DNA from 2 places in the Kocuria nitroreducens genome. Region 1 is predicted to be linked to the other one. Evidence: riboswitches for the same ligand, from Rfam matches in the RefSeq annotation. Region 1 holds a riboswitch; the other holds the start of a gene.
The links. Region 1 has a riboswitch for cyclic di-AMP ahead of ACFYE1_RS04890 (C40 family peptidase). Riboswitches for the same ligand answer to the same signal wherever they lie in the genome.
Positions count from the first base shown of each region.

Region 2: it holds a riboswitch for cyclic di-AMP, as region 1 does, so the genes downstream of both, ACFYE1_RS13590 (NlpC/P60 family protein) here and ACFYE1_RS04890 (C40 family peptidase) in region 1, are expected to answer to the same signal.

Region 1 covers NZ_JBHZTC010000005.1:147,165-162,870, forward strand. Annotated here, with positions in the region: gene ACFYE1_RS04875 (DUF4031 domain-containing protein) at 1-819, shown strand, start outside; gene ACFYE1_RS04880 (hypothetical protein) at 737-1,003, opposite strand; gene ACFYE1_RS04885 (NlpC/P60 family protein) at 1,135-2,016, opposite strand; gene ACFYE1_RS04890 (C40 family peptidase) at 2,288-2,968, opposite strand; cyclic di-AMP (ydaO/yuaA leader) riboswitch at 2,974-3,123, opposite strand; gene ACFYE1_RS04895 (metal-dependent transcriptional regulator) at 3,552-4,238, opposite strand; gene serC (phosphoserine transaminase) at 4,463-5,617, shown strand; gene ACFYE1_RS04905 (MFS transporter) at 5,614-6,834, opposite strand; gene ACFYE1_RS04910 (DUF3027 domain-containing protein) at 6,888-7,424, opposite strand; gene ACFYE1_RS04915 (cold-shock protein) at 7,505-7,888, opposite strand; gene ACFYE1_RS04920 (hypothetical protein) at 8,043-8,300, shown strand; gene ACFYE1_RS04925 (helicase-associated domain-containing protein) at 8,304-10,418, shown strand; gene ACFYE1_RS04930 (DNA repair helicase XPB) at 10,406-12,082, shown strand; gene ACFYE1_RS04935 (response regulator transcription factor) at 12,119-12,841, shown strand; gene ACFYE1_RS04940 (sensor histidine kinase) at 12,854-14,320, shown strand; gene ACFYE1_RS04945 (RNase H family protein) at 14,330-15,292, opposite strand; gene ACFYE1_RS04950 (MgtC/SapB family protein) at 15,353-15,706, opposite strand, start outside.
Region 2 covers NZ_JBHZTC010000020.1:2,356-18,061, reverse strand. Annotated here, with positions in the region: gene ACFYE1_RS13650 (pyridoxal phosphate-dependent aminotransferase) at 1-67, opposite strand, end outside; gene ACFYE1_RS13645 (PH domain-containing protein) at 173-382, opposite strand; gene ACFYE1_RS13640 (CHAP domain-containing protein) at 655-1,944, opposite strand; gene ACFYE1_RS13635 (hypothetical protein) at 1,951-2,628, opposite strand; gene ACFYE1_RS13630 (hypothetical protein) at 2,625-4,769, opposite strand; gene ACFYE1_RS13625 (ATP-binding protein) at 4,781-7,309, opposite strand; gene ACFYE1_RS13620 (hypothetical protein) at 7,331-7,843, opposite strand; gene ACFYE1_RS13615 (hypothetical protein) at 7,866-8,210, opposite strand; gene ACFYE1_RS13610 (conjugal transfer protein) at 8,243-9,097, opposite strand; gene ACFYE1_RS13605 (hypothetical protein) at 9,236-10,882, opposite strand; gene ACFYE1_RS13600 (DUF5635 domain-containing protein) at 11,465-12,334, opposite strand; gene ACFYE1_RS13595 (hypothetical protein) at 12,331-12,459, opposite strand; gene ACFYE1_RS13590 (NlpC/P60 family protein) at 12,717-13,217, opposite strand; cyclic di-AMP (ydaO/yuaA leader) riboswitch at 13,223-13,409, opposite strand; gene ACFYE1_RS13585 (RCC1 domain-containing protein) at 14,613-15,706, shown strand, end outside.

The DNA of each region.
Region 1 (15,706 bases):
CCGTTCGTGGCGGAGGTCGAGCGGCTGGTCCTGCTCACTCTCGGGCACCGGGTCGCGGACGAGGACACCGTCGGAGAGGTGCTCCTGGACGCCGATCTCTCGGTGCTCGGCGCCGACCCGGCAGGCTACGCCGCCTACGTCGCGGGCGTGCGGAGGGAGTATGCACACGTGCCCGGACCGTTGTTCGCGCAGGCCCGGTTGAGCGTGCTGGAGGACCTGCGGGCCCGGCAGCCCCTGTTCCGCACCCCTGCGGCCCAGCGGCGGTGGGGTCCGGCGGCGGTCCGCAACCTCGAGGGCGAGATCGGACGGCTGCGCGTCGCCGTCGGGAAACCGTCCGACGGTCCCCCGGTGGACGCGGAGGTGCTGACCATCACCGCCGTGTGCCTGCGGGACGACGACGGAGCGCTGCTGACGGTGCGCAAGCGCGGCACGGAGCGCTTCATGCTGGTGGGCGGCAAGCTCGACCCGGGCGAATCCGCGGCGTCGGCCGCTGTGCGGGAGACGGCGGAGGAGGTCGGCCTGCGGCTGGACACCGCTCAGCTGCGCCTGCTCGGGGTGTTCGAGGCACCGGCCGCGAACGAGGCCGGCACGTGGGTGCGCTGCACGGTGTTCACGGCGCCTCTCACGGGCCGGCCCGTGCCGCTCGCGGAGATCGAGGAGCTGCGCTGGCAGCCGGTGGGCGAGGACTCCCCCGGCGCGATGCCCGCGGATCTCGCGCCGCTGCTGCGGGAGCACGTCATTCCGGCGCTGCGCCGCGCTCCCGGGGGTCCTCGGTCCCGGCCGGGGCGTGCCACCTCCGGTGGAGCAGGATCCCGGTGACCAGGCCGAGCACGATCCCGATGCCGCCGAACACGGACAGCCACATCGCGGCGTGGCCCACGAACGCGGCGACGACGAAGCCGGCAACGATGCCGGGCACAGCGCCACAGATCATGCCGTAGGCCATGTAGGCGTACTCGCGATCGAGGCTTGTGCGGGCGTGGCGGCTGAAGTCGGTGGACATGGGACCAGTCTATCGTCCGCCGGCAGGGCCCCGGGGTGGCCGGCGCGGTGGACGCCGGGACGACAGCGGGTGCGCGGTTCCCGTCTGGCCGACCAGGAACCGCGCACCCGAAGCGGTGCTCTCGCGTGCGGTCAGCGCACGCGGACGAAGACGGGGCCGGAGCCCACGTTGACGCCGGAGATCGCGGTGGTGCCACCGTTCCAGCCGCCGTGGACGGCCTTGCCGCCGCCGATGTAGACCGCGATGTGGGCCGCGCCCATGCCGCCGTCGGCGTAGTAGACGAGGTCGCCGGGCTGCGCCTGGCCGGCGGAGACCTGAGTGCCGAGGCTCAGGTAGGAGGCCGGCCAGCCGTGGTGGTTGATGCCGGCGGCGCGCAGAGCGTTCGTGACGAGCGCAGTGCAGTCCTGGCGCACACCGAGCTGGCCCATGGCGGCGGAGGAGACGGTCGCGCCCTTGCCCGAGGCCGAGCTCTGCGGGGTCACGGTGCGCTGGGTGGCCGGAGCGGCCTGCACGACAGGCTTCGGGGCAGGAGCGGCGGCGGGCTTCGGCGCGGGGACGGGCTTCGGAGCGGGGGCTGGCTTCGGAGCGGGAGCGGCGACCGGGGTGGGGGCCTGAGCGACCTGGACGGCAGGCTTCGGCGCGGGAGCGGGGGAGACCGGGGCGGGAGCGGCGACGGCCGCCGGGGCGGCCACGGCAGGCGCCGCGACGACCGGGGCCTCGGCCTTCCGGTCGGCCTTCTCGTCGGCCTTCTGGTCGGCCTTCTGGTCGCTCCGCGTCTCGGCCTTGGTCACGTGGGCGACCGGCTCGAGGGACACCGTGGGAGCCGCAGTGGGGGTGGCGGCGGCGACGGCGGACAGCGGGGCGTCGGCGGAGGCCTCCTGGGCCGGAGCGGTCTGCGCGGAGACGGTGGTGGCGAGGGCCAGGCCGGAGAAGGCCGCCACGGCGGCCACGGTGCGGGCCTTGCCGGAGAAGAGAGAGCCGATGCTGTGCGAGGAGGTCAGGTCACGAGTCATGAGGAGTTCAGACGACTTTCTTTCGGAGCCGGGCCTGCCGGAGGGGCGCGGACGACAGCACAGACCACCCCGGGCCGTGCTCGGGGTGATCCGGTGTCCGGCAGGAGCGCGTTCCGGGATCGGGAACGACGGCCGGGCGAGCGGAGGAGGGGGCGCCGTCCGGGCGGACAGCAGGCATCACCGAGAACCGGGAGAGCGGGTCTCGGCGTGCGGGGGGGGGTGATCGGGGGCCGCCCGCGACGAGCGGGGTCGTCGCGGGCGGCGGACCGGATCAGAAGGTGTAGTAGCCGTCCAGCTGCATGGCGTTGACGGAGTGGATCTGGGTGCCCTGGGCCGGGTTGAGGGCGGAGATCATCTTGCCGGCGCCGATGTAGATGCCGACGTGCGCGCCGCCGTTCTGGGAGACGAGGTCGCCGGGCTGCGGGTTGGCGGTGGGAGTGCCTGCCGCGAACTGGGACCAGGTGGTGCGGGGCAGGTCGATGCCGTTCTGGGCGAAGACCCACTGGGTGAAGCCGGAGCAGTCCCAGGCGCCGTAGGCGGTGCCGCCGTAGACGTAGCCCGCGCCCTGCGCCGACATCGCGGTGCCCACGACGCCGCCGGCGGACGGGGCGATCGCAGTGACGGCGGTGGACTGCGGGGTCACGCTCGAGGTGGCAGCGGTCTGCTGCGGGGCCGGAGCCTCGTAGGCGGGGGCCGGGGCCTCGTAGGCGGGGGCCGCGGGCTGCGCGGCGACCGGGGCCTGGTAGGTGTACGAGGAGTACGCGGCCAGCGAGGCGGAGGCCGGGGCCGAGTAGGCCGCACCGGTCTCGACGGGGGCCTGGGCGAAGGCCTGGGCCGGGGCGACGGAGCCGATCATCGCGGCGCCGGCAGCGGCGGCGATGGTGGTGTTGCGCACGACGTGCGAGGTGCTCTCAGCGCGGTGGCGGGCAGTGTTCTGCTGGAAAAGCGACATGGTTGAGTTCCTCCCTTTGCCTACGAGGTGAGCTGTCGGATTCGGGTGGGAGACACCCGGTCGCAGAACGCACGCGCTCTGACGACTTAACCCCAAGGACCCGGATCACCGGGACCGAAAGTGGTTCCCCCGCTTCTGCCAAGCAGTTTCTGTGTAGAGGCCACGGGCACCGGCAGAATTCGGCGATGTGCTCCGAGGGCGCCGATCCGACCAGTGATCGGCACGCGTTGAACAGTACATGACTGATTACGGAAGTGTCACGTTTTGATCACGACGGATAACAGTCGAGCAACGCCCAATGTATCAATACCGCCCTATTGATTCCCTGCGGCATATGACTTCCCGAGTGTGACGCGCTGTGCAGTGCGTTGACGAGGCCCGGAAATCCGCTTCCCGCCAGGGCATCGCCGACCCGGCCGCCCCGACCGGGCGGAACTGGCCGAAAGTGTCTTGTGAACGTCCACACACCCGGAGCGAGCTGCGCACCGGCGCGCTCCAAAGGACACCCCACGGGCCTCGCCGGGGCCGCCCCACGGACCTCTGCGGAGCCGCCCCCGGAACTCCGGGGACGTCCGGTGGGCTCTCAGGGGGCGAGGACGCGGATGGCCGCGGCGGTGCGCAGGTCGATCTCCGCGGAACGTCCCGTGGCCGCCACCTCGATGCGCACGACCTGATCGTCCACCCGGGCCCTGACCTCCGCCCCGGTGAGCACTCCCACGTCGCTCAGCACGCCCAGGAGGTCCGCGTCCGCCTGGACCACCTCCGGCAGCAGCGCGACGGTGTGCTGCCCGTCGGGGTCGTGTCGGGCGGCGTCGAGCAGGGAGGGGTGCGCCGCGACGGGGCTCTCCTCGACGCCGAGGGCGGCCAGACCAGGGATGGGCGTGCCGTACGGCGAGTACCGGGGGCTGTGCAGCAGGTCCACGAGACGCCGCTCGACCTGTTCGCTCATGACGTGCTCCCACCGGCACGCCTCGTCGTGCACCTGGGCCAGGTCCAGGCCGATGACGTCGGCGAGCAGCCGCTCCGCCAGCCGGTGCTTGCGCATCACCTGCACCGCCCGCTGCCGGCCCGCCGGGGTGAGCAGCAGCGACCGGTCCTGGCCCACCGTCAGCAGCCCGTCCCGCTCCATCCGGGACACCGTCTGCGAGACCGTGGGCCCGGAGTGGTCGAGGCGCTCGACGATCCGCGCCCGCATCGGCGTGATCCCCTCCTCCTCGAGCTCGAGGACGGTGCGCAGGTACATCTCCGTGGTGTCGATCAGCTCGCTCATGCCTCAGTCATCCTTCGTCCGGCCGTCCGGGCCCGGGGACCCCGCCCGGACCGGTCTTCCCCCCGAGTTTAGTGGGCGAACCCCGCTGCGGTGCGGTCGGGGGCGGCACCCGCAAGGCCCGCCACAGCGGGTGGGGCAGAATGGGCCGAGGCGCGGAAGGCGCGAGCACGCTTTCGCGGCGGTCGCGCCCGCCGCACGTCACCCGCCACCGCCGCACGTCACCCATGAGGGAGCGCCCGTTGCCCGCACACGTCACCATCCCCCAGCACCTGCTGCCCGCCGACGGCCGGTTCGGCGCCGGTCCCTCGAAGATCCGCCCGGCGCAGGTCGAGGCCGTGTCCCGGGCCGGGACCGCCCTGCTCGGCACCTCCCACCGCCAGGCGCCGGTGCAGGAGCTCGTGGGCTCGGTGCGCGAAGGCCTCGCGCAGTTCTTCGGCCTCCCCGCCGGCCACGAGGTGCTCCTGGGCCTGGGCGGGGCCACCGCGTTCTGGGATGCCGCCGCCTTCGGGCTCGTCGGGCGGCGGGCCCAGCACCTGGTCTTCGGGGAGTTCGGCGCCAAGTTCGCCCAGGCAACCGGCGGGGCCCCGTTCCTGGAGGCCTCCTCCGTCGTGGAGTCCGCCCCCGGGGCGCGCCCGGAGGCCCGCGCGGAAGAGGGCGTGGACGTCTACGCGTGGCCCCAGAACGAGACCTCCACCGGAGTGGCGGCCCCCGTGCACCGGCCCGCAGGGATCGCGGACGACGCGCTGGTGCTGGTGGACGCGACCTCGGCCGCCGGCGGGATGGCCGCGGACGTGGCCGCGACGGACGTGTACTACTTCTCCCCGCAGAAGAACTTCGGCTCGGACGGCGGCCTGTGGCTGGGCGCGTTCTCCCCCGCGGCGATCGAGCGGATCGAGCGGATCGGCGCCTCCGGGCGGTGGATCCCGGACTTCCTGCAGCTGAGCACGGCGCTGCAGAACTCCCGGAAGAACCAGACCTACAACACCCCCGCTCTGACCACCCTCGTGCTGCTCGACGAGCAGGTCCGCTGGCTCAACGACCAGGGCGGCATGGCGTGGGCCGCGGCCCGCACGAAGAACTCCTCGGACCTCGTCTACGCGTGGGCGGAGGCCTCGTCCTTCGCGACCCCGTTCGTGGCCCGTCCGGAGGACCGCTCGACCGTGATCACCACGGTGGACTTCGACGACGGAGTGGACGCGGCCGGTGTCGCGGCGGTCCTGCGCGCCCACGGCGTGGTCGACGTCGATCCCTACCGCAAGCTCGGGCGCAATCAGCTGCGGATCGCCACGTTCGTCTCCATCGAGCCCGACGACGTCGCCCGGCTGCTGGCCTGCGTGGACCACGTCGTCGAGCAGCTCCGCGGTCGGCCGGGGCACTAGCCGCAGTCCTCGGCCGCCGCACGCTCCGCGCGCAGCCGGAGCCAGACGACGAAGCCCACCAGGGCTCCGCCGAGTCCCGCCGCCACGGCGACGCCCATGCCCCAGCGCGCGCCGAGGGCGTCGGTGATCCAGCCGACGACCGGCGCCCCGATCGGGGTGCCGCCCATGAAGATGGCCATGTAGAGGCTCATGACGCGTCCGCGCATCACCGGCGAGGTGGTGGACTGCACGTACGCGTTGGCGGTGGTCATGATGGTCAGCGAGGAGAGTCCGCAGGGGATCAGCCACAGCGCGAACAGGAGCAGGGTGGGCGCCGTCGCCGCGCCCAGACAGCTCAGGGCGAAGACGGCGCTGCCGCCGTAGACGTAGCGCAGCCGGGCGCTGCGGCGCCGGGCCGAGAGCAGGGCCCCTGCCACCGTGCCGACCGCGAGGACCGAGTTGAGCAGCCCGAAGGTCTCCGAGCCCCGGCCGAACTCGGGGCCGGCCATGGCGGCCAGGAAGACCGCGAAGTTCAACCCGAAGGTGCCGATGAGGAAGATGGTGACCAGCACCGCCACGATGTCGGGGCGGTTGCCGACGTAGGCCAGTCCTTCCCGGATCTGGCCCCGTCCCCGGCCGGAGCGGGGCATCCCGCGCAGCTCGTCCGTGCGGATGGCGAGGACGGCGGCGAGCATGGCCCCGAAGGTCAGCGTGTTGAGGAGGAACACCCAGCCCGACCCGATCGAGGCCACGAGCACGCCGGCCACGGCGGGCCCGATCATCCGGGCGGTGTTGAACGAGGTCGCGTTCAGGGCCACGGCGTTGGAGAGGTAGGCGTCGTCGACCATCTCCGAGACGAAGGTCTGGCGCACGGGGGCGTCGAGCGTGGAGACGACGCCCAGGGCGAGGGCGAAGCCGTAGACGTGCCACAGGGTGGCCGCGTCGGCCAGGACCAGCGCCCCCAGCCCCGCCGCCAGCACAGCCATGGACGTCTGCGTCCACAGCAGCAGTCGCCGCCGGTCGAGCCGGTCCGCGAGCACGCCGGCCCAGGGCGCGAGGAAGAGCTGGGGCAGGAACTGCAGGGCCGTCACCACGCCCATGGCAGTGGCGTCGTGGTCGGAGAGCTCGTCGAAGACCAGCCACGACTGGGCCGTGCGCTGCATCCACGTCCCGATGTTGGACACGAGCGCGCCCAGGAACCACAACCGGTAGTTGCGGAACCGGAAGGACCGGAACATGCCGCGCGCGGGCTCCGGGACCTCGTCCGTCCTCGCGGTCCCCGACGGAGCGGTCAGGACCCCTCGCCCTCCCGCGGCGGGACGGACCCGCCCTCGGCGCGGTCACCGGGCGCCGGCTCGCCGCCGGGGACCCCGGTCCCGCCGGCAGCGGCGTTCTCCCCGGCCTCGTCCTCGGCCCGGTCCTGCTCCTCCTGGGCCTTCTCCTCGGGGCTCACGCGGGCGGACCACGGGACCCACTCGGGCGCCAGCAGGGCGTCCTCCCCGGGCAGCAGGCCCACCTCGCAGACCGTCACCGCCTTGCTGCGCGGGGCCCGGGCCAGGCTCGCGAACCAGTTCCAGCCCCGGTACCCGGGCAGCGTGCACTCGAAGAGGTGGACGACCAGCCGGTCCTCCTCCACCGTCACGCGGTGGCCGGCACCGATCTGCGAGGGCTCCGCGATCTGCTCCACCCCGGCGCGGGCCGTGGCCACGTCTGCCACGAGCAGGGGGTCCTGCTTCGGGGTCCGCCGCCGGCGGGGCGCCGGTGCCGTCGGCTCGGGTGCCAGGGGCACGGCCTCGACGGGCACGTCCTGGACGGTCTCCTCGGTCACTGCTGGTCTCCCTCGTGGTGGGTGCCGGCGGGTGCCGGCGGTGGGTGCTCGGGATCGGTGGGTGCAACGGCGCGGCGGCCTCAGACGTCCAGGTTGTCGGCCACCGTGCGCAGGATGGCGGCGATCTTCCTCCCGTGCGCGGAGTCCGGGTAGCGGCCCCGGTGCAGCCCGTTGGACATCTCGTCCAGGAGCTTGATGAGGTCCTCCGTGATCACCGCCATCTCGTCGGCGGGCTTCCGGACGTTCTTCGCGACCGACGGGGTCCGGTCGAGGATCCGGGCGGAGAGCGCCTGCGCGCCGCGCCGCCCCTGGGCCACCCCGAACTCCATCCGCGTGCCCGGCTTCACCGTGGTGGCGCCGGAAGGCAACGCCGAGGAGGGCAGGAACACTTCCTGGCCGTCGTCGGCCGCCAGGAACCCGAAGCCCTTCTTCGCATCGAACCACTTGACCTTGCCGGTGGGCACGCTGTCTCCCTCGTCCTCGTGTTCGTGGAGGGGTGGCCCGTCGGTCACTGCCGCCGGGCCACCCTGTGGAACCTCCCATTCTAGCCCTGCTCCGCGGGCGGGGACCGCCGGGGCGCGGTCCCCGGCACACCGCTCCGCTCGGTACTCTGGAGCCATGCCTGCTTCCCACGACCGCGCGGCCGCGCCCGCGAACCGCACAGCCCGACGTCCCGGGATCGACGTCCTCGGCGTCTCCGCGGTCGCGCTCGGCCTGCTGTGCGCCGTGTGCCTCGCCCTGCTGCTCGTGCTCAAGGCCGCCGGCGCGGACCCCTGGGACGGGCTCACAGTCGTTCCGTGGTTCGCGTTCCCCGTGGCCTTCCTGCTCTTCTGCGCGGTCCTGGTGCGCTCCCTGCTGCGCCGCCGCCGGGCCTGACCCGTGCTCCCGGACGGGCTGCTCCGGGATCTCGCGCCCCGCTCCCCCGCCGAGCTGGGCGAGCTGCTCGCCGCCCGGCCCGACGCCGCACGCCCGGGCACGGAGTCCGTCGAGGACCTGGCCGAGGCGCTGCTGTCCCGGGTGGGTCTGCGCCGGGCCCTCGACACCCTGTCCCGGCCCGAGCTGGACGCCATCGAGCGCGCCGTGGTCCTGGGCCCGCCGGACGGACCCGCCGCGCGGCTGCTGACCGGCCCGCCCTGGGACCGGCTGCACCGGCTGGGCCTCGTCCACCGGGACGGCGACGCGCTGCGTCTCGTGCCGGGGCTGGCGGAGGCCCTCGGCCGCTATCCGGCGGGCCTCGGCCGCCCGCGGCCGGTGCTCGCCGCCCTCGCCGCACGCCTGCGCGACGAGGCACCGGCCGCGCCAGGTGCCGGGGCCGGGCCCCGCACCGCCGAGGAGCTCGCGCTGTGGCCGGCCCGGGCGCGGGAGGTCCTCGAGCGGTTCCGCTCCCGTCCCGTGGGGGCTCTGCCCGACGCCCTGCGCCGTGTCGACCCGGCCGCCGACCCGGACTCCCGGCCCGTCGACTGGATCCTGGCCCAAGGCGTCCTCCTCCCCGTGGACTCCCGTCACGTGGAGCTCCCCCGGGAGGTCGGCCTGCTCCTGCGCGGTGCCGATCCCTGGGCCGCGACCTCCCCGGAGCCGCCGGTCCGGCCGGCCGCGCGCGTGCCCGACCGGTTGCGGGACAACGCCGCCGCGGCCGCGGTCGAGCAGCTCCTGCGCCGGGCCGCGGCCCTGCGCGCCGAGCTGCGGGCACGGCCGCTGGCCACCCTGCGGGCCGGCGGGATCGGCGTGCGCGAGCTGCGCAGGCTGCGCTCTGCCCTGGGGATCGAGCACGCCGAGCTCGTCCGCCTGCTCGGTCTCGGCGAGCTGGCCGGGCTCGTGCGGCTGGACCCGGACACCTCGGCCTGGCGCCCGGCACCGGCACCCTTCGAGGACGCCGAGCGCACCGACCAGTGGTGGCACGTGGTGCGGTCGTGGCTGGCCTCCGACGTCGTGCCCTCCGCGGCGGGCCTGCCCCTCGCGGACGGCACGGTCGTCGGGGTCCTCACCCGCGGCACGCACGCCCCGGAGGCCCCGGCGGTGCGCCGGGCACTGCTGGCCGCCCACGCCGAGCTCGCCGAGCGCGCGCCGGGAGGCCACGAGCCGGAGGACGTCCTGACTCTCGCCCGCTGGCGGCGCCCGCGCCTGGCCCGGGCCCTGGACCGGTGGGGTGCGGGAATGCTGACGGAGGCCGCCGAGCTCGGCCTGGTGGGCGCCGGCGCCCTCACGGAGCCCGGCCGGGCCCTCGTGGAGGACCGGTCCGTGGACGCCGTCCGCTCCGTGGCCGGGTGGTTGCCCGCACCCTCGCGGACGGTGCTGCTGCAGAGCGACCTCACAGCGACGGCCACCGGCTACCTCGCGCCGGACGTGGCCCGGACCCTCGACCGGATGGCGGAGCCGGAGGGCCACGGGCCGGTCCCGCGGCACCGTTTCAGCGAGCGCTCCCTGCACCGGGCACTCGACGCCGGCTGGAGCCCGCCCTCGATCCTGGCGTGGCTCGAGGAGCACAGCCGGGGCCCGGTGCCGCAGGCCCTGGCCTACCTGGTCGAGGAGGCCGGCCGGGGGCACGGGCGGATCCGGATCACCCGGGCGGACTGGGTGCTCACCGGCGAGGAGGAGCTGCTGGAGGCGCTCGCCGGCTCCCCGGACCTCGCGGGGCGCCGGCTGCGGCGGCCCGCCCCCGGCGTGCTCGTGGTCGACCCCGGCGAGGAGGTCCCGGACCGGCGCCGGGGACCGGCCGGCCGGGACGGCGTGCTCCGGGAGCTCGCGGCCGCCGTCCGGGCCACGGGCACGGAGCCGGCGCTCGACGTCGCCCCCTCGGACACCTCCCCGTCGGCGACCGCCGGCAGCCCGGCCCTGCTGCTCGAGGTCCCCGCCCCGCGCCTGCCCGTCCCCTCCGCGGAGGAGATCCAGGACCTGGTGGACCGGCTCACCGGCCCGGACCGTGCGCGGCGCCTGCCCAATCACCAGACCGACGACCCGACCGACAGCGGAGGAGCCGCCCCGTGGGACCCCTGATCGTCCAGAGCGACCGGACCGTGCTGCTCGAGCTCGACCACGAGGACGCCGACGACGCCCGGCGGGAGCTCGCCGCCTTCGCCGAGCTCGAGCGCGCCCCGGAGCACGTGCACACCTACCGCATCACCCCGCTGGGGCTGTGGAACGCTCGGGCGGCCGGGCTGGACGCCGAGCAGGTGCTCGACGTGCTCCTCACCCGCTCCCGCTTCCCGGTCCCCCACGCCCTGCTCCTGGACATCGATGAGACGATGTCCCGCTACGGCCGCCTGGTGCTCGAGAAGGACCCGGTGCACGGGCTCGTGCTGCGCAGCCACGACGCCCCGGTCCTGGAGGAGATCGCCCGGCACCGCAAGATCGCCCCGCTGCTCGGGCCCCGCATCGACGGCGTCACCACCGTGGTGCACGCGAGCGCCCGCGGCCAGCTCAAGCAGCTGCTCCTCGCCGTGGGGTGGCCGGCGGAGGACCGGGCCGGCTACGTGGACGGCACGCCCCACCCCGTCGCCCTGACGGAGACGGATCCCCTCACGGGCGAGGCCTGGGCCCTGCGCCCGTACCAGCGCCACGCGGTGGAGAACTTCTGGGCGGGCGGCAGCGGTGTCGTCGTCCTGCCCTGCGGCGCCGGCAAGACGCTGGTGGGCGCCGGGGTGATGGCCGCGAGTTCGACGACGGCGCTCGTCCTGGTCACAAGCACGGTCTCGGCGCGGCAGTGGAAGGCCGAGCTGCTGCGCCGGACCACCCTGACGGAGGACGAGATCGGCGAGTACTCCGGTGCGGTCAAGGAGGTCCGCCCCGTGACGATCGCCACCTACCAGGTGCTGACGGCGCGCCGCGGCGGGATCCACCCCCACCTGGAGCTGCTCGACGGCCACGACTGGGGGCTGATCGTCTACGACGAGGTGCACCTGCTGCCCGCCCCCGTGTTCCGGATGACCGCCGAGCTGCAGGCGCGGCGCCGGCTGGGCCTCACGGCCACCCTGGTGCGTGAGGACCACCGCGAGGGCGAGGTGTTCTCCCTCATCGGCCCCAAGCGCTACGACGCGCCGTGGCGGGAGATCGAGGCCCAGGGCCACATCGCACCCGCCGACTGCGTCGAGGTCCGGGTGGAGCTGCCCCTCGCGGACCGGATGGCCTACGCCTCCGCGGAGGACGCCGACCGGCACCGCCTCGCCTCGTCCTCGGCGCACAAGCTCGACGTCGTGGCCCGGCTCGTGGCCCGCCACCGCGGGGAGCCGGTGCTCGTGATCGGTCAGTTCCTGGACCAGCTCGACGAGCTGGGCGCGCTGCTCGAGGCCCCCGTGCTCAAGGGCAGCACCGGCACGGCCAGGCGGGAGAAGCTCTTCGCCGCGTTCCGGGCCGGGGAGCTGCCGGTGCTCGTGGTGTCCAAGGTCGCGAACTTCTCGGTCGATCTGCCGGAGGCCTCGGTCGCGGTGCAGGTCTCGGGGGCCTTCGGCTCGCGGCAGGAGGAGGCGCAGCGCCTGGGCCGGCTGCTGCGGCCCAAGCACGACGGCCGGCCGGCGACGTTCTACACCGTGGTGGCCCGCGACACCGTGGACGCCGACTACGCGGCCAAGCGCCGCCGCTTCCTCGCGGAGCAGGGCTACGCCTACCGGATCGTCGACGCCGCGGCCGTCGAGACCTCCGGCGAACTCCCCGAGGATCGGTGAGCGCCGTTCAGCCGGCGTTCAGGGTGTTCCGAGAAAATGGGTGGTGTGAAGAACGACAACCCCGAAGCGAAACTGCTCGTCGTCGACGACGAGCCCAACATCCTCGAGCTGCTGGCCACGTCCCTGCGCTTCGCCGGCTTCGAGGTGGTCACCGCCGCCAACGGCCGTGACGCCCTCGCCAAGGCGGAGTCCGAGAACCCGGACCTCGCGGTGCTCGACGTCATGCTGCCGGACATGGACGGCTTCTCGGTGACCCGCAAGCTGCGCGCGTCCGGGCGGCACTTCCCCATCCTCTTCCTGACGGCCAAGGACGAGACCGAGGACAAGGTCACGGGCCTGACCGTGGGCGGCGACGACTACGTCACCAAGCCCTTCAGCCTCGACGAGGTCGTCGCCCGCATCCGCGCGGTGCTCCGCCGCACGCAGCCCGCCGAGGAGGACGACTCCCGGCTGCGCGTGGACGACCTCGTCCTCGACGACGACGCGCACGAGGTGTTCCGGGGCGAGCGGGAGATCGACCTGTCCCCCACCGAGTTCAAGCTGCTGCGCTACCTCATGCTCAACCCGAACCGGGTCCTGTCCAAGGCGCAGATCCTCGACCACGTGTGGGAGTACGACTTCAACGGGGACGCCTCGATCGTGGAGTCCTACATCTCCTACCTGCGCCGGAAGATCGACAACGACCCGGAGCTGCCCCCGCTGATCCACACCAAGCGCGGCGTCGGCTACCTCCTGCGGTCCCAGCACAAGAACCACTGACCCGGTCCCGGGATGCACACCCTGTCCTCCCGGTGGCGCTCGGCCTCGCTGCGCTCGCAGCTCATGGTGCTCACGGGCCTGCTCCTGGCGCTGTCCATCCTGGTGACGAGCTTCGTGGCGATCTCGGTGCTGCGCACCTCGCTCCTGAACGACATCGACCGCGGCCTGCGGGACTCCGTCCAGACGGTGTCCGCGGTGCTGGTGGCCGACATGGGCGGCGCGCAGGGAGTCCAGGTGCCGCACGCCGGGTTCCTCCTCGACGCCGAGGGCGAGACGCTCGCCGAGGCGGTGTACACGCCGGACGGCGTGCTCGAGCAGCGGCCGGACCTCTCGCAGGTCGACCTCGAGCACGTGCGGAACAACCCCTTCGAGCCGACGACCGTGAGCTCGGTGGGCGCCCCGGACCGCCGGTGGCGGGTGGTCGCGGCCGAGACGGAACGGCTGAACCTCGTGGTGGCGGTCGCCGAGCCGCTCGACGAGATGAACGAGATGCTCAGCGCGGTGACCCTCCTGACGCTGAGCTTCGGCGTGGCGACCCTGTTCGCGGCCATGGCGGTCGGCTGGATCCTGGTCACCCGGGCGTTCGAGCCGCTGCACCGGGTGGAGCAGACCGCCGCCCGGATCGCGGAGGGCGACCTCTCCCAGCGCATGGAGGGCTACAACCGGCAGACGGAGATCGGCCAGCTCTCGGCGTCCCTCAACACGATGCTCGGCCACATCGAGGACGCCTTCGACGCCCGCACCCGGTCGGAGACCAAGCTGCGGCGGTTCGTGGCCGACGCCTCCCACGAGCTGCGCACCCCCCTGGTGACCATCCGGGGCTACTCGGAGCTCTACCGGCACGGCGCCCTGCAGGAGCCCGAGGACGTGGCCGGGGCGATGTCCCGGATCGAGTCGGAGGCGAAGCGGATGACGCAGCTCGTGGAGGACCTGCTGATGCTCGCGCGCCTCGACGAGCGGCGGCCCGCCGAGAACGTCGACGTGGACCTGTTCCACCTCGCGTTCGACGCGGTGGGGGACGCCCGCGCCTCCGCCCCCGACCGGCGGATCGAGGTCGAGGGCCTGCGGGGCGGGGGCCCGGTCTCGGCGTGGGTGCACGGCGACGAGTTCCGGCTCCGCCAGGTCGTGGCGAACCTCGTGACCAACGCCCTGCGCTACACCCCGGAGGGCACTCCGATCGAGATCGCGGTGGGCGTGGAGCGCTCGGTCGACGACTCCTTCAACGCCGTCCTGCAGGTGCGAGACCACGGCCCGGGCATCCACGGCGAGGACGCGGAGCGCGTCTTCGAGCGCTTCTACCGGGCCGACTCCTCCCGCACGCGGGAGACCGGCGGCACGGGGCTGGGGCTGTCGATCGTGGCCGCGATCGTCCAGCAGCACGACGGCACCGTGCGGCTCACCGAGACCCCCGGCGGCGGGGCGACCATGACCGTCCGCGTGCCGGGCATCGAGCCGGCCGACGACGCCCCCGAGGTGTGAGCGGGCCCGTCAGGACTCGTAGGTGCCCTGGTGGAAGCGCAGCTGCCAGGGCCCCAGCTCGTTGGGCGGATCCTCCCGGACCCACAGGGAGCTGCGCAGGCTCGTGCGGTCCCCCGCCGTGAGCCGGTAGACGAGGTGCACAGCCGCGGGGCCGAGCTCGGTGGCCTCGAGCACGTGCACGTCCACCGCGCCGAGGCCCGGCTCGCGGGGCAGCCGGTCGAGGACGTCCTCCCGGGACCACCACGACCCCGAGGCCCCGACCTCGGCGAAGGCCTCGTGCAGCAGCTGGCCCAGCCGGCCCCGGTCCGCCCTGACCTCCGCGCGCAGCAGGTCCCGCTCGAGCGCCTGGACGGTCTCCCCCGCCGTCCGGCCGCGGGCCAGCTCCTCCTCGTGGGCGAGCAGCTCGCTCAGCAGGTCGGGGTCGTGGCGGTCCTCGAACGCGTCGGGATCCGGGTCCGCCGCCGGCTGCCCGGCTGCCGCCGGCTCCGGAGCCGGGGGCCGGGCGGCGCCGTCGAAGCCGGGTCCCTCGGGTGCGGGGCGCCCGGTCTGGAACGCCGTGGCCACGGCCCGGGCGCGGGAGTCGGCCGCCTCGTTGAGCTCGTGGCCGGCATGGCCCTTGACCCACTCGAAGTGCACGTCCCGGCCCGCCATCGCGGCGTCCAGGGCCTTCATGAGCTCCACGTTGAGGACGGGCTTGCCGTCCCTCTTCTTCCAGCCCTTCTTCTTCCAGCCGGGCATCCACTTGGTGATCGAGTTGATGACGTACTGGCTGTCGCACAGCACCCGCAGGGGTTCGTCGGGGCGGTGGGCCGTGGCCTCGAGCAGGTCCAGGACGGCCTTGAGCTCGCCCATGTTGTTGGTGCCGTGGGGCCACCCACCGGCCCGCCAGGTGTTGTCGTCGATGTACCAGGCCCATCCCGCGGGACCGGGATTGCCCAGCGCGGAGCCGTCGGCGGCAGCAGTGATCGTCATGGCACTCATCTTTTCACGGCGCCCGGATCCCGAGCGCCACGGACCCCGTGCGCCACGGCCTCAGTCGCCGCGCTCCTGCTCGAGCTGCTGCTGGGCGACGTCGCGCACTCCCGTGACCTTCGACAGCTGCACGGCCGCCGTGCGCAGGTCCGTCTTGCCGTCGAGCCGCAGCAGCAGCTCCACCTCCGCGCCCCCGGGCACCTCGACCGTCCGGCTCGAGACCACGGAGGCCCTCAGCTGCAGCTCGTCGACGACCGTGAGCACCTCTCGCAGCACGCCGTGCCCGTCCTCGTAGCGCAAACGGAGGCCCTGGGGGGCCAGCAGTCCGGGCAGGCGGTGGGAGAGCGGGGTCAGCACGAGCGCGGAGACGAAGTGCAGACCCGTGGCGACGACGGCGAGCGGCACGAGTCCGGC
Region 2 (15,706 bases), on a different contig from region 1:
CGGCCTGGGCGACGCTGAAGGCGGTTTCGGTGCCCAGCCGTTCGAGCCGGTGCGCAAGTTCCCGCATGCTGTTCCACTCCTCATCGAGTTGGCGATCGACCTTCCGGCGGATCCAGATCGAGTATACGACTCATATATCAGACTGGGAAGGGTGAGCCGAGGATGACGTCCGTCAGGGAGGCGGCGAGTACACCTCGACCTTCCGGCCGGTCATGCCCTGGGCGTCACGGACGATCAGCCGCGTGGTCGTGAAGACCGCGCTGTCGCGGAAGGTCTTGTGGGCGGCCGCGGGCTGTTCGCCGGGAACCATGAGTCCGGCGACGTCGTTCGGGACGGGGCACTCGCTGACGAACATCCACTGGGTCACTGCTGCCGCTTCCACGGGAACTCCTGGATCATCGGCGGCTGAACGGGCACGGACCACATGATGGCCTGTACCCGATCCTGTCCCTTTACAATCGTCAATACGCCCGCAGAGGATCCAGATTCTTGGCGCAGTGCTGCTGAAGGAGTGTCTCGATACGGGTGACCGGCCGGCGACGATCAGGATGCAGCACAGGGCGGTGGTGGGGCTGATGCCGAGCTCGGCTTTCGAGGGGTCCGGGGCCGGTGGGGGTTGTCGAAGTCCTCGCGGCATCGGGAGTGGGGTCCTGGCTACTTCTCCGGCACATAGAGGTAGGCGCCGACCTGGTCAGGGTCGATGGCGACGGAGCGGCGGCTGTACTTGTGGCCCGGGGGCGCGTAGTAGGAATTGTTGTACTCGGAGATGATCACTTTGCCGTCCTCCGTGATTTCGTCGACCCAGCCGACGTGACCGGCCGCGCCGACGCCGGCACCGCCGTGGGGTCCCCACCACGCCACGGAATCAACCTGAGGAACGTTGGAGACCGTCCAGCCCGATGCTTCCCACGCTGATTTCCATTCCCCGCCGTTGCCTTTCGTGTGACCACCGTAGTTGTTGTCGAAAATGATGTCGGTGGGACTGCCGCCCATCAGCTCGTTCACCTTCCAGGCGGCATAGCTGGTGCACTCACCGTAGAAGAATCTGACCGGGTCCGCGGTGTAGATTCCGGGCGCTGGAGTGGATTGGTCCCACGGATAGGTGTTCTTGCCGTCTGCTGACCTGCCGGGCACCCCGGCTCCAGCACCGCCGTGGGACGAGCACCCGTCGAGGTCGGCGACAGATCCATGGGTGCTGCCGGTGACCGCGGAAAGCGCCGGGGAGCGGGCTTCCGTTCTGCGCCAGTCCTCTTGGTCCCCCTCGTCGGCCGAGCGGGTGACGTCGATGCCGGCCTCTCGGATGATCTTCTCTGCCGGGCCGTAGCTGTCGGCGTAGTGGTTCGAGTTGGAGTTTCCCTGTACTCGGTGGATGACCTGGGTGATCTCTCCGGTCTCCCACCCGGAGACGGTGACAAGACCGCGGGAAGCGCCGTCGTGCCGAGGGCCGAGCAGGAAGCTCTTGGTCGCGTGCTCGGGATCGGTGACCTGATCGGCGGTGCCCCACCCCTGGCTCGTCTGCTGCTGGAAAAGCCCCTTGCTCGTGGTGGCAGAGCCGTCGGGGTTCGTCACCCCCTGGCCTTCGTCACCGAAGTCAATGTTGATCAGGCTGGATTCCCCCATCGCCGCGATGATGGCGATTCTTGATGCCTGTCCGGACAGGCCGAGGGCGGCGGCCGTCCTGTCGATGATCTTGGCGTTCCGGAGCTGCTCGTCGTGGAATTCCTCGGGCACTTCGAGCCCGTCGTCAACGGCACCGATGGCCTGGGTGACCGGTGATCCTGATTCACAGCTCTGCGAATTGTTGCTGTACCCGATCGAGCTGACCACAAACGTCACCACGACGATCAGGCTTCCGACGAGGAAGAAGCCGATGACGAGGATGGCGATCAGGGGCTTCCACAGCGACTTCCCATTGTCCTGTGCTCGGGACTTCTCGGTGGTCATGGCGCGCTATTCTTCGCTTCGGTGCCAGCTGTCGAGGGGGACGGCGTTGATCAGCCAGCCCTGGTCGGTGAGCTGCGAGCGCACACGGAACGTCAGCACGTATGTCCCGTTGTCCTGGGTGTCCACGGTGACGTCGGCATGGTGGGCCCAGCGCAGGGGCGTGTCAGAACCCCAGTCCTCGACGTTGCCCTTGATGGCAACGGCACTGACTGCGGTGGGGGCCTTGCCCTCCAGCGCTCCGTTGCTGACGGTGGGAAGCTGCTGGGCGAGGTCCGGGGTCAACCACTGCGGAACAGTCTCCCGCCAGCTCGTGTCCGTCTCGGCGCTGCGGGTGTTGTAGACCGTCAAGAATGCCTCGGCCACTGCGGCCGGGTCGTTCTCGTCCGGTTCCGGGACGGCCGGGGGCGCGATGGTCTGCCGCTCGAACTGCCGGGCTCCTGCCGTTTCCGGGGCCTGCGCGTGGTCCGGGGAGGGCTGAGCGAATCCGTTGGACCTGTCCACCTCGGAGCCCGACGTGGGGCCGCTGGAGCCCTCAACGCCACTCTGCGGGCTCCGGGCGATTTCCGACTGCTGCTGCTCCGCCGCAGCGTCCGGAGCCGGGAGCGGTGTTCTGAGGAAGTGCACGGCCACGATCAGTGCCGCGGCCACGAGGAACGCCGCCCATGCCGTCCTCTTCGCCGTCATCGGATGCCACCCCTTTCTGCTGCACGGTTGGCCCGTGAGCGAGCCTGCGCCTGGTACGTGGCCGAGTGCGTCGCGGCCTGACGGCGGCGGTTCTGGGCCGGGGCGGATTCCTCGATGTCCCAGACGCGGACGACCTTGGTTCCCTCGGGAACGGAGTTGACGAGCTGCCCGCTCAGCACGTTGTTGGTGGTGCCGTTGCGGTTCACGCGCACCGAGCCGTACTGGCCGGCCGGCATCGTCGAGCGCTTCCGTGTGGGCTCCGTGGCCGGGTGCTGAGCGGCCTCGGAGGAGAACGTGTCCGCTGTGGCGCCGGACCCGTCAGCAGGAAGTGCGCGGGCAGTCACCGGCACCCGGTCTCCAGCAGCGGGCTCCACCAGTTCGGGGGTGCGCAACGACCGCGCTTGGGCGACGTTGTGCTCCTGCTCTGCGGTCTCCGAGTTCGAGAAGGCGTCCTGCGGAGCTTGGTGCTCTATCGGGATCGCCCCGTTCTCGTCGCGCACGCTCTGCTCGTGGCCGGTGGGGCCGGCCTCGAGTCCCCTGGGGGTACGCACCGGAGCCGTGTGGGTGCGCGGTGACGCCCCGGAACCGGGCCGGGTGCCGGCATTGGCGTGGGCGTTGTAGAGGCTGCCGGCGACGAACCACCCGGCAGCCGCCGCGCGCGCGGCCACGACGCTGGCCCCCGCGGTGGCGGGAGCTGCTGCTGAGACGGCTGCCGTCTGGAGTCCCTTGCCCATGGACCGGCGGCGGATCTGCTGGACCGCGGCCTTCTTGCCGGAGCTGGCAAGCTGTGTGGCACTGCGGGAGAACCCGGAGGGCTGGAGCGGAGCGGCGTGGTTGAGCGGAGAACTGCCCAGAGCACGGGCGATCTTCTCGGCAACCGACTTGCCCTGCCGCTTGAGGTTCCAGAACGTGAGGGCCATGGCGATCAGGACGAAACCGAAGATCAGGTTGCCGATCATCATCGCGGTTCCGCCGAAGGACTCAGTGAACCTGCCGACCAGCCACAGGTAGAGGTTGATCAGGAAGATGTAGGCCCCGACCATGAACACGTTGACCAGCAGCTGCAGCCCGGCATTGATGAATGCTTGGCGTCCGCCGCCCGGGAACACCGCCAGGTGGGCCCGGAACACCGTGTTGATGAGTCCGAGTCCGGCCAGCACGACATCCTTGAGCAGGAAGGCCAGGAAGACGACGATCAGGGCCATGAGCCCACCGGTCGATATCCAGAAGATCAACAGGAACGCGAACACCACGAAGTTGTCGGTCTCGTTGGCGGCTTCCAACCCATCGTTGCAGCCCACCACGGATTTGCGCAGCTCCTCTGTATCAGCGCCGGACCTGGCCTGGTCGTCCCAGATCCGGGCGCACTCGTCGCCTTCGAGAGTGGAGCCGAACGAGAGCACCAGGGCAGGGTGGCGCACCGTGAGGTCGATGATCGGACCGGAGACCGGGCTGGCAGAGGCTGGAGCCCCCTCCTCGGTGCCCGCCACGGTGGCCGTCCCGGCTTCGGTGCCGTACTCGGCGGAGGTGCTGATCCACGACTTGATGTGCTCGCTGGGGTTGGCAATGGGGGTGGAGACGAGCCCGGCGAACAGGGCGACGAGAGCGATCTCGGCGATGGCCGCGCCCATCTTGCCCCGGATGAGTCCCCAGGCGATCACCACGGCGGCGATGAAGATGCCCAGGCCCACGATCCCCGTCTGGGTCAGCAGTCCTTGCACGGTGTTGGACAGGAGGACGAACGGGGAGAGGATCCAGTCCACCCACTCCAGCGACAGGATGAAGTCGCACAGCGCGAGAATGCTGTAGACCACCAGCGTGTAGATCATCCAGGCCAGGCGCATGAGGATTCCGCGGATCTGACGGGTGACGTAGATGGTCTGGCCGTAGTCGAGGGGCAGTTCGGTGTACGTGCCCACGGGCACGCCGTGGGTGTCGGTGACGTCGGCCAGGGGCAGCCAGTAGGTGTCGATGGAGGTCTGCGACGCCGAATCGTCCTCAGCGGCAAGGGCCGGAGGGGTGTTGATCATCTGGCAGACGAGGCAGGTGAACACCACGGCCAGCGCCGCCCGGGTCCTGCGGTGGATGCTCAGCCACACCCACAGGTACAACAAGGCGTCCTCGGCGGGGGTGCTCGACATCGTCTTCACGTCTACGCCTCGATCCGTGCTCTGGGGGGACTGGTCAGTACCGTCCTGGCGCGGTTCTCAGCCTGGGGTATCAGGACCTTGATCTTGCCGATGCGATTGAGGTGGTCGCGGAACAGGCCTTCACCGCGGCGGTGCAAGGGCACCGTGCCCGACGAATCCATCGGTGACAGGTCCCTCGTCACCAGGTCCACGTATTCCTCGATGGCGTAGCTGGGGTCCAGCCACATGAGGTTCTGCTTGGCCATCTCGGTGTCACGGGTGCGGAAGACACCTCGCTGCGGAATCAGACCGCGCAGCTGTGGCGGGCCCAGTTCGGAGGCCGAGTGCGTGCCCAGCACCACGGCTCCCTTGTGCTTGCGCCCGGTCTTCAGCGCCTCGCTGATGGTGGCGGTGCCTTCGGGGGAACCGGTCATGTGGTGGCACTCGTCCACGGCGAACAGGGTCTCCTGGGAATCGTCGGCGTACATGATGTTCCGACCGACGCTGGCGAGGTAGGCGTAGGAGGACCGCCCCATCGTCTTGTCGATGCTCATCTCCTTGCGCGCCTGGGCGTTGTTCAGCTCATCAGTGTTCGGCAGCGCCATTCCGTGCGTGCAGAAGACCGTGGCCTGAGCGGAGAAGTCCATCGGCGGCAGCGCGGGGTCGAAGAAGGTCGCGCCGAAGTCGATGTCGGCGAACACGTCCATCAGCCGTGCGATCCGGCGGGCCACCGGACGGTCGGCCTGGTCGACGGCACCGGAACCGAGGTGGTGCCTGAGCTGACCCAGCGACCCGATCTCGAGATCCTTGTTCAGCAACTTCTTCAGCTCGGCGTTGAGCACCACGCCCTCGTCGTCCTTGACCGAGACACCCAGCATCATGGTCAGGAGGTTCAGGGTCTCGCGCACCCGCAGCGTGGGGTGGCGGTAGATCCGCAGGGGGTCCAGTGACCAGTCGGGCCGCATGAAGTCGATGACGTTGGCGTGGGTCAGCGACCGGGCCAGTGCCGCCCACTCCTGGTTGTCGGAGTGATCGACCGCGATCATCTGGGCGTTGCGGTCGATGCTGTGGCTGGCCACCGTCTTCATCGCCACGGACTTGCCGGACCCCAGCTCACCGAGGAATCCCATGCTGCCGGAGATGTCGTTCTCCGCCAGGCCGGCCAGATTGAGCAGCAGCGGAGAGAACCGCCCGGTGGTCACGTTGGTGGCGAACCGGAAACCGTGCGGCATGCCCAGCAGGTCGTTGGTCAACGGCACGCCCATGGAAAAGTTGCGGCCCGTGGTGATCTGCGCGAATTCGTTGGAGACGGAGGAGATCGTCGAGCCGGGCCAGAAATCCCAGAACAGCTTCTCCTGACCTCCCAGCGGAACGTCGAGGGTCCATTCGTCGGAGGTGTAGAGGTCGCGCAGGTCCTTCATCTCGTCCATGGCGATCTCCGCATCGGGGGCGGCGGAGGAGAAGATGATCGACGCGGCGACCTCGACCTCACGATCGGTGGCGCTCAGATCGGTGACGTATTCCTGGAGCGCCCGGGCCGACTTGTCGATCTCCCCGCTTCCGCCGACGATGGAGTCGCTTCCCGACTGGCGTTGCCGGTACTGGTCCTTGAGATTGTGCTCCGCCCTGCGGTTCTTGGCCGTGACCCTGTCGGCCGGAGTGATGACCAGTCGCAGGGCGAAGTCGATGTCGTGGGAGATCGAGGCGGCGAAGTTGATGAACTCGGCGCCGGGGAAGACGAATCCTGCCTGGGGCGTGAGCCCCATGATGGAGAACTGCTGGTAGGAGGGTTCGGTGTCACCGGTCTCGATCTTGAGGAAACGCCGCTTGAACAGCTTGGTCTGGGGCAGCTTCTCGTCGGGCATGTCGCTCAGCCCGCCTTCGTCCAGAAGCGGGTCCGGGAGGCAGCTCGAAGGGTTGATCCACTCCCCGACCTCCGCCACGGTCTTGTGCTCGTAGGTCAGATTCACGTCCGCACCACGGGTCACCAGGTGGTCGGTGATCCACCGGACCGCTGTGATGCCGACTCGCTGCGGGTGGAAGGTGGCCGGGATGTTCTTCTCGATCTGGGACATCCGGGTCTTCCAAGTGGTGAAGGCCCGCTCCGCCGGCGGTCGGATCGGAAGGCGGGCGATCTCCGAGACGGTCAGGTCGAAGGAGCGGCGGAAGTTGCTCCACAGCTCGTTCGGGGTCTTGTAGGAGAGCGGGGTGATGAGGAAGTACAGCCGCTCACCCGACGGGTTCTCGGACAGGTCCTGGTAGGTCAGGCTGCACTCCTCCAACCACTGCTGGGAGGGGCGCTCGACGTCCTGGAGCATCTTCCCCATCAGGGCGTCGGGAGAGCTGCTGGTGACGAGCCCGAGCAGCATCACCTCTCCGGTCAGCGCCTGGAAGAGGTCCTGGTGCTTGGCGCGCACGGACTCCTTCTGTGCGATGGTGCCCAGTCCGTAGGCCTGCCCGTCCAGCTGCCAGATCCCGTAGGCCACGCCGTCGCGGGTGACGAAGACGTTCTCGCGCATCCAGCGGATCGGCTGGCGGATGGTGTCGGCCATGAGAGGGCTCCTTGCGATTCTTCAGCGCGCGGTGGTCATATCGGCCGTCAGCCGATCCAACCCGCAGTTGATCGGCGTCTGCTGGACTGTCGGCGCAATCTGCTCGTCCCGTGTCGCATCCTCGACCGGGGCGTCGTCGGACGGGATCCGGTTCGCCGGTCTTGCCGTGGTTCTCGAGTAGGAGCTGGGAATTGCCCGGCCGCGGTACTTGCCTGTTCGCGGCCGCGACATCAGGGTGATGCAGCAGTTGAGGAGATTGATGATCGACCGGCGCGAGCGAGGCAGCTTGCCCACCCCGTAGGTGATGCCGATGGCCGCGGCGGCGATGTACAGAACATCGGCGATCGTCCCCTGACTCCAGATCGGACGGGTGATGAATCCGGTCACCAGGACCATGATCCCGACGACGAACTGCGTCACGGTGTAGGGTCCCCCGGGGATCGCCTCCCCCGTGGGGGTCACACCGATGAGCTGCTGGAACTTGCGCGCCGCGGTGTAGAACTTCCCGGTCTGCACGTGGTCCTGGTTTCTCATGAGGTCGTCTCCCGTGCAGCTCTCAGGCCCTGGCCAGGACAGCGGCCTGAGCGTAGGCAGCCACCTGACCGGCGGCAGCGCTGGTCCCCGTGGCCGCGGTCTCCTGCTGGGCCGCTCCGGCGAAGAACACGATCAGGGCGGGCAGCGCGGCGATGAGACCGCCGATGACGACACCCATGATGACCGACCCCACGTTCTTGCCCCGCCAGGAGATGATGATGGCCACGAGCAACCCGAGCACGATCAGTATTCCCTGGATGGCTGTCTGGGTCTGAGTGGTCTTGTCATTGATCCAGTCGAAAATACCGGTGGCCTGGATTGAGGCGGTGGCCTGGGCAACGTGCACGGTGGCGGCGGAAGTAAACACGGGGGTGCTCCTCGGGGGTCGTTGTCGGTGTGTCAGTTGCTCAGTGCCGGTGCGGAGTTGAGCGACTGGACTTCCCAGCGCCCGTCCCGGACGGTCATGCCCAGCACGTACTGGGCGGGCTTGGTGGTCCCATCACGGGTGAGATCAACGTTGACCAGCAGTTCGACCGTCCGACCATCAGCCGGGTCGGAGTCTGCAATCTCCTTGGTCGAGGTCAGGGCTTCCACCGTGGCCCGGGTCCAGTAGGCGGGGGTGATCGCGGTAATGGTGGATTCCGGGGAGACGACGCGGGTCACATCGCCCTGGCCGGTGAGGTATGCCGTCATGAAGTCTTCCACCGTGGCCCGCAAGTCCCTGTTCACCACGCGGCCGGGATATCCGAGATCGGGGGAGGACCCCATGGCGGGCATCGAGACCGGCGCCGGCAGTCCGACCGGAGCCAGCGTGTCTCCGTCAGCCTGCACGGCGACCTGGTACCAGTATGGCGTCCAGGAGGTCACTTCCTCCCCGTCCTCGTCCTCGGTGGTCTCGATGGAGGCGGAGACGATCACGGTCGTCACGTCCCCCGGCGCATCCTCCACGCTCGCCACGGTCAGGTCGCGGTAGCTGATGGGGCTCCGGCCCTGGACGCCCGCCCCGGCTTCCGGGCTGTACTCGTCGAGTGCGGCGTGGTCATCGCTGGTGGCCGTCAACCAAGCTGACAGATAAGCCTGCGCAAAAGCGCCGGCCTCTTGTTGCTGGGTGCTCACGCCAGGTTCGGCAACCGGTGGCGCTGCGGGGGCGGGCCGGGTGAAGGCCAGGAAACCGCACAGTGAGCCCAGGCCCATGAGGACGATGAGGCCATAGACCAACCACTTCCCCGCGGCCGAGGCGCCGGACTGGATCACGGTTCCGTCGCCGGTCGTGCTCCGCGCCCCCCGCCCCTGCCTCGGTCCACGACGCGCATCCATGGTGGACGAACCCGTTGTGGGCCTTTTTCTCTTGAAGGGGTTGCTTCTATCCGTCATTGCGCGACATTCCTTTTTTCACTGCAACCTGTCCGATGCCTGCCGCGCTGCCTCGGCGATGTCGTACTGGTCGGATGCGAGCGCCCGGTTCTCGACGTCGTACAGGACGTGGCGAAGATCGTCGGCTATGCGGGACCGGTGCTGGTCTGCCCATTCCGCACAGGTCCGCAAGGGCGCGTCCACCAGCTTGCAGGCGTCGACCTTCTGCTGAGGATCACTGCTCCCGGTCAAGGTGGCCACGATCCATTCGATGTCGGTGTCAAGCCGGCCGATCCTCCACTCGCCCTCATTGCGGAAGATCTCCGGCAACGTGTCCTTGATCTTCTTTGCTGTGCGTGTCCGTCGTGTGCGTGCGGCGTGACCCTCGGTTTCCGCGTCCGGCCAGAGGGCTCTGCTCGTTCTGATGGCATCTGCGGCTGAATCGTTGAGGTGCAGATAGGCCACAGTCTCGGCGGGCTTACCGCCCGCTCTGGCACCGTCCGCACTGTAGATCTGCGGCTTGCCCAGCAGCGCGAGGGTGAATCTGGGCGCCTGCTCCTGAGCAGGTGGGGCCGGAGTTGCGGGCTCCGGTGCCGGGATGGGCGCCACCGATGTCCCGTTCTCCACCAGGCTACTCTCGTGATCGGGAATCACGCTTTCCCGATCCATCATGGCTTCGAGGTCCTCCACGCTGATGCTCGTCGACCCAGCCGTACTGTCGGCGTCGTCTGCGGAGAGGAAGTCGCGCACAGTGAGGTTCTCGACAGCTTCAGCGGCGGATTCGGCTTCCTGCCGGCGCTTCTGCCACGTGATCTCCATCGCTGCGTAGAGACCGTCTTCTTCTCCGACGAGATGGGGCCAGATCTTCAATCCGTTTGGGCCGGCATTGACGATGGTTGCCCCGCCGTCCTCGTCCTCGGAGATGAACATCGCCTGCTCGGTGACGACAGTGTCGGTCATCAGCCCCACGTTCTCGGATCGAACACGGTCGTAAGCCTTGATGGTGGCAGGGCCGGATCCCATGACGTAGATGGTGGCTGAGGTTCCGTGCAGGTCCTCCGGGGTGATCTGCTCGATGGATTCGATGAGGTGGAAACGGAATTCATCGTGGTACGGGGCGAGGAAGCTGACCAGCTTGGGACCCAGCTCCCGGTAGCCGACCAGCCAGATGTGCTGGTTCCTGGCCCACGGCTCTGTGGCCTGCTCCATGACCTGACCAACCATGATGGCGGTCGTGAAATGGGCCAGGCCGACAGAGCCGAGCACTTCCCAGCGGTTGGTGTTCATCAGCACTTTGGCCCCGGCCATCGAGTTTCCGATGGCGGTCAGTGCTGCGGTCTGCTGCCCGTAGACGGTGCCGGTCGACAACGCGAGCGCATCGGCGTGGGCGATGGCCCAGTGGTCTTTGTACTCCTCGGAAACTGGGTAGAAGGGTTCGTCCAGGTGCACGTCCTCACCGAAGGAAAGGGTGACTTCGTGCTCCTTGATCTGTCCCATTTCGACGACGGGCAGTTCGGGCCGGTCCCCGAAGTAGAACGCCACCTTCTCCATCGCGTCCAGACCGGTACCGACAGGCGTGTGGCTGATCTGATTGGTCGAGGACGGAATGATCCGACTGCGCCGATGAGTTCTGATGCCCTCCTGGACGATCCACTGGTCGATCTCTTCTTCACGGCTGTTGTCCATTTCCCCCTCCTCCTCGGCATGTGGGTGCTCGGAGGTTCCGCCGATAGGCGTGGTGAAGCCAAGAACACGAAGGCAGAAGCCGAGGTCAACCGTACCGCGACGTGCGGCGTCGCGCAGAGACCCCCGTGCCTTCGGTGACCGGAACCCGGACGGCTTCCTCATCCTCGACGAGGTGCAGAAGACTCCCCATCTCCTCCTCGACGTGGGTATCCGGAGGTTCAGCAGTTGACGGGGCGACTGCGCACCACGTGGCTGAACAGCTGTCTCGAGCGCGTCCTGCGCCGCGGCGTCCAGCAACCTCATCCGGTCGACGCGCGTCTGGGGGCGGGCCGATGACGGCGTGAATGCGGCGAAGAACTGCAGGGAAGCGGACGCTCCGCCCTCAGGGGCGGAGGCTGCCCCGCGAAGACCTGGAATCATCGTTCCCTAGAGATGCAGACATTGAATGTCTGCGTCTCTGCTCAACTCGCTCGCGGCCGACGTGCGGCTTCGACGACGCGCTGGGGCTGGTGCAGGCTTTGGCGCAGACCCTCCTGCATCGTGGTCGTCCGATCCAAGGCCCGTTCCAGCGAGTCGACGAGATCACGGGACAGGTTCGTAGCGTGTGGAACGGCCACCCCCCATCTTCCGCAGACCGGTCCCCTCGAGATCCTGCAGGGCCCGTTGTGCGGTTCCGCGGGCGACGCCGGTCAGTTCCGTCAGGTCGCCGCTGGTGATGGCGGGATGCACGCCGAGCCAGGCGTCCACCACGGCGCGCAACCGGTGGGAATCCGTCGAAGCATGAGGCAGGACCTCTGGACCGGACGTGGATGCGCGGCGAGCAGCAATGAGCCGCCACGAGGATTGGCCGAAGACCCACACGTCCTTGTAGGTCCGGATGAGCGCTTCCCCGTCGACCGTCGACTGGGTCGCGGCCTGAAGTGCCACTTCCGCGGAGGCGACGTCCGATTGCAGGGCGTCGGCGACGTCCCGCAGGGTGAGGGAGGGGCGGTGCAGCAGGGCGTCGACGATGATCGCGATCCGGTAGTCCTTCTGCCGTGCCGTGGGCCGGATCCTGCCCACCAGCTCCATGACGGGGCGTACAGGAGGCCCGCCAACGAAGGTGCACGTGACGCGGTCCCCGGCCTCTTCGACGATGATGGGTTGTCGGTGCCCCAGCGAGATCATCGCTTGGTACATGCGGTCGACCCCGAGTCCCTGTTTCTCCACCAACCCCATGGCGCGGAAAAGGCCTGCAAGGGCCGGATAGCGCGCGTGGCGGTTGCTGAGAACGTTGTCCGCAGTGATGCCCCCGGTGAAGCCACCAGGGTTGCGCACCACGAGCGTGCTGTCATGCTCGATCCACCGGACATCGGTCGGTTCGGATCGGTTCCAGTCGCGGTGGATCAGTCCGTTGAGCACGGCCTCGCGCATCGCGTTCGGCGGGACCTTGTGCACGGGCTGCTGAGTCACTCGAGGTTCTGGAGGATCTGCGGCGTCCAGGAGGACAGAGGCTCCTCGTTCAACTTGGGGACCAGCGACCGGTGCAGCAGCAGGGTGCGCAGGCTGGACCGGTTCATGTCAGTGTCCTGGGACATCGCTCCTCCTCTCCTCTGGTGACTAGTTTCTACCGTCGGACAGGATTCCCGTGCGGACCAGCGGCTCATCCTCCGGCGCTTAGGAAGATTTCCCCAAATCTGCAGACAGAATGGCCACCGGTTCAGCTCCGTCGATCAGTGAGGCCCTTCCGGGGAGGGGCTCAACAGCCAGCGGTGCAGGGAACTCATGTGAGAGTCGGGTGTGCGGTTCCCGTCGGGACGGCCGGGAACCGCACACCCAGCTCAAGCGCGTGGAGTCAGCGCACGCGGATGTAGACGGGACCGGAGCCGATGTTGACCGACTGGATGACCGTCTGGTTGCCGTTCCAGCCGCCGTGGACGGCCTTGCCGCCGCCGATGTACACCGCGATGTGGGCGAAGCCCATGCCGCCGTTGGCGTAGTAGACCAGGTCGCCGGGCTGGGCCTGGGCGGCGGAGACACGGGTGCCGAGCTTCAGGTAGGAGGTCGGCCACCCGTGGTGGTTGACCCCGGCCGCGCGCAGGGCCTTGGTGGCCAGGGCGGTGCAGTCCTGGCCCACGCCGAGCTGGTTCTTGGCGGCGACGGCGATGGTCGCGGCCTTGCCGGACTGGGCCTGGGTGCTGAGGAGCTGCTGGGGGGCTGCGGCGGGGGCGGCCTGGGCCGGGGCCACGCTGCTGAGCGCCAAGGCGCCAGCCGTGACCGCCAGGGTCGCGGTGCGCCCGAGGCGGAACGAGCTCTGGGCGCGGTGGCGGGGCGTGCGGGACTGGAAGATGGGCATGAGCGATGTCCTCCCTCTTGCCTGCGAGGTGAGCTGTCGGATGCGGGTGGGAGACACCCGGTCGCAGGGTGGGGGCCCTGACGACTTAACCCCTAGGTCCCGGGGGAGGGACCATTCATGGTTCCCCCGCTTCTGCCGAGCGATGTGTTCTGGGGGGCCCCGGGCACCGGCAGAATTCGGCGATGTGCACGGGGATGCTGATCGGTTGGGCGATCAGCACAGATAGAACACTAATCGAAAAGTAACGGGAAAGTCACGTTTTGATCACGGGCGTGTCTCGGCTTCAGTGCCGGCCCGGCGGGTCGCCTCCGTACCCAGGCGGGGTAGCTAGTTGAGGAGCACCGATGGAGATCCCCAGGGAGGCTCAGCTCGAGACGAAAGTGGTCTTGACCCGGGGCTCTGTCCACGTCATGTCGACGGGCGAGCACGCCCCTGCGATGGAGCGGAGTTTCCGGTGGAGACACCCGTGTTATGGCGTGACAGTTTGCCGGGAAGGCTTCACCGAATCTTTGATCGTCGACGTGAGCGATCCTGGCCGCTCGGGGCGGAAAGGACGATTCCTTTAGTACGTCTCATGGTCCAGCTAAGAATTCACAAAAAGAAAGAGTTGTGTTCGTGGTGATTGCCCGGCGTGGGTCGGCGTTCTTCGCGGACGTTTCTGGGGTGCGCGCTTCACCCCGGCAGGTCAGCAGTGCACCGTCAAAGGCTCTGCTTCGATTCGGGGCGAGGTGGCGGTACAGCGGGTGCAAAAGGTTCCCGCCGCAGCGCTTCCCACTGCCGCCGGACGGCTATCGGATGCTCTTCACCGTCAGCTGCACCAAGTGCCGGGCGAAGGAGTTGTCGGCTCCGGTCGACGGGTGGTTCCCGAGCCACTGTTTGCCCATGAATGGGGGACCGATGCACCGACAGGTGACGTTGGGTCAGGCAGTCTGAAGGGCTGGTTCGGTCATGTGGTCTCGTACTCTATGGGGGTCAATCTCTCGAGCGCGGCTTGGCGTCGCCTCCGGTGGTAGGTGCGTTCGACCACACCTTGTCCAAGGGGCCGCTCGTGGACGGCCCGGACGGCCGTCACACAGAAGTGATCTCCGTCACGGGCGGGTGATGGTGCTGACCAGGGAATAGAATTTGCTAAAGACCTCCCCGGCCCGCCACCTCTGCTGCGGTCGGCGCCCTTGCCGGCTAGGAGCCGCGGTCATGTCTGGTTCCCGATCTCCTGTGCTCATTCTCCCCTCGGTCATCACAGTGTTGATGGCCCTGATGCTGCTGGGCACCGTCGGACTCGCCCCGGCCGGCGCTGCCCCGGTACGCGCCCAGGCCCCGGGGCTCTCTTCGGCTGTTTTTCTGCCGCTGACGGTGCCGCCGTCCCAGCACGCTACGGCCTTACCGTTCGCGGACGTGCCCACCAGCCACGACTTTTACCAGGAGATCTCCTGGTTGGCCGAGACCGGGGTCTCCACCGGGTGGCCCGGACCCGAGGGAACCCGGCAGTTCCGCCCCTACCAGCCGACGACGCGCGATCAGATGGCGGCGTTCCTCTACCGCATGGCCGGGTCCCCGGCCCTCGAAGCGCCGGCGACCTCGCCGTTCACCGACGTGCCCACCAACCACGTCTTCTACCGGGAGATCTCCTGGTTGGCCCAGGCCGGCATCTCCACCGGGTGGGCCCGATCCGACGGCAGCACAATGTTCGGCCCCGACCAACCGGTGCTGCGCGATCAGATGGCGGCGTTCCTCTACCGGATGGCCGGCTCCCCTGACTTCGAGGCGCCGGCGGGCTCACCGTTCGCCGACGTGCCCACCGGCCACGTCTTCTACCAGCAGATCTCCTGGTTGGCCGCCACCGGGGTCTCCACCGGGTGGTCCGGGCCGGAAGGCACAAGGCTGTTCCGCCCGCATCGGCCAGTGTTGCGCGATCAGACGGCCGCGTTCCTCTACCGCATCGACGCGCTGTTGCCGGGCCGCGACGCTGCGACCGCTGAAGTGGTCAGCAGCTTCGGGTCGGGCTACGCGATCCGGGACGACGGCACGGTCTGGGCCTGGGGCCACAATTACGTCGGGCAGCTGGGCAACGGCACCACCACGAACTCCTCCGTGCCCGTCCCAGTCGCCGGCCTGTCCGGAGTCCAGGATCTGCAGACGAACGGTCCGTCCACGTACGCGCTCACGGCCGACGGCACGGTCCGGGCCTGGGGGGACAACACCGGCGGGCAGCTGGGCAACGGCACCACAGAGCATTCCACCGTCCCGATCCGGGTCACCGGCCTCCCCCGAGTACGCAACCTCGAGGCCAACGGCGCGGTCTACGCGGTCGCCGAGGACGGCACGGTCTGGGCCTGGGGCCCCAACAGATTTGGTCAGCTCGGCAACGGCACCGGGAGGGACTCCGCCGTCCCCGTGCGGGTCCCAGAGCTCTCCGGCATCCGCAGCGTAGCGGCCAACGACTACACCGCATACGCGCTCACGGCCGAGGGCACGGTGTGGTCCTGGGG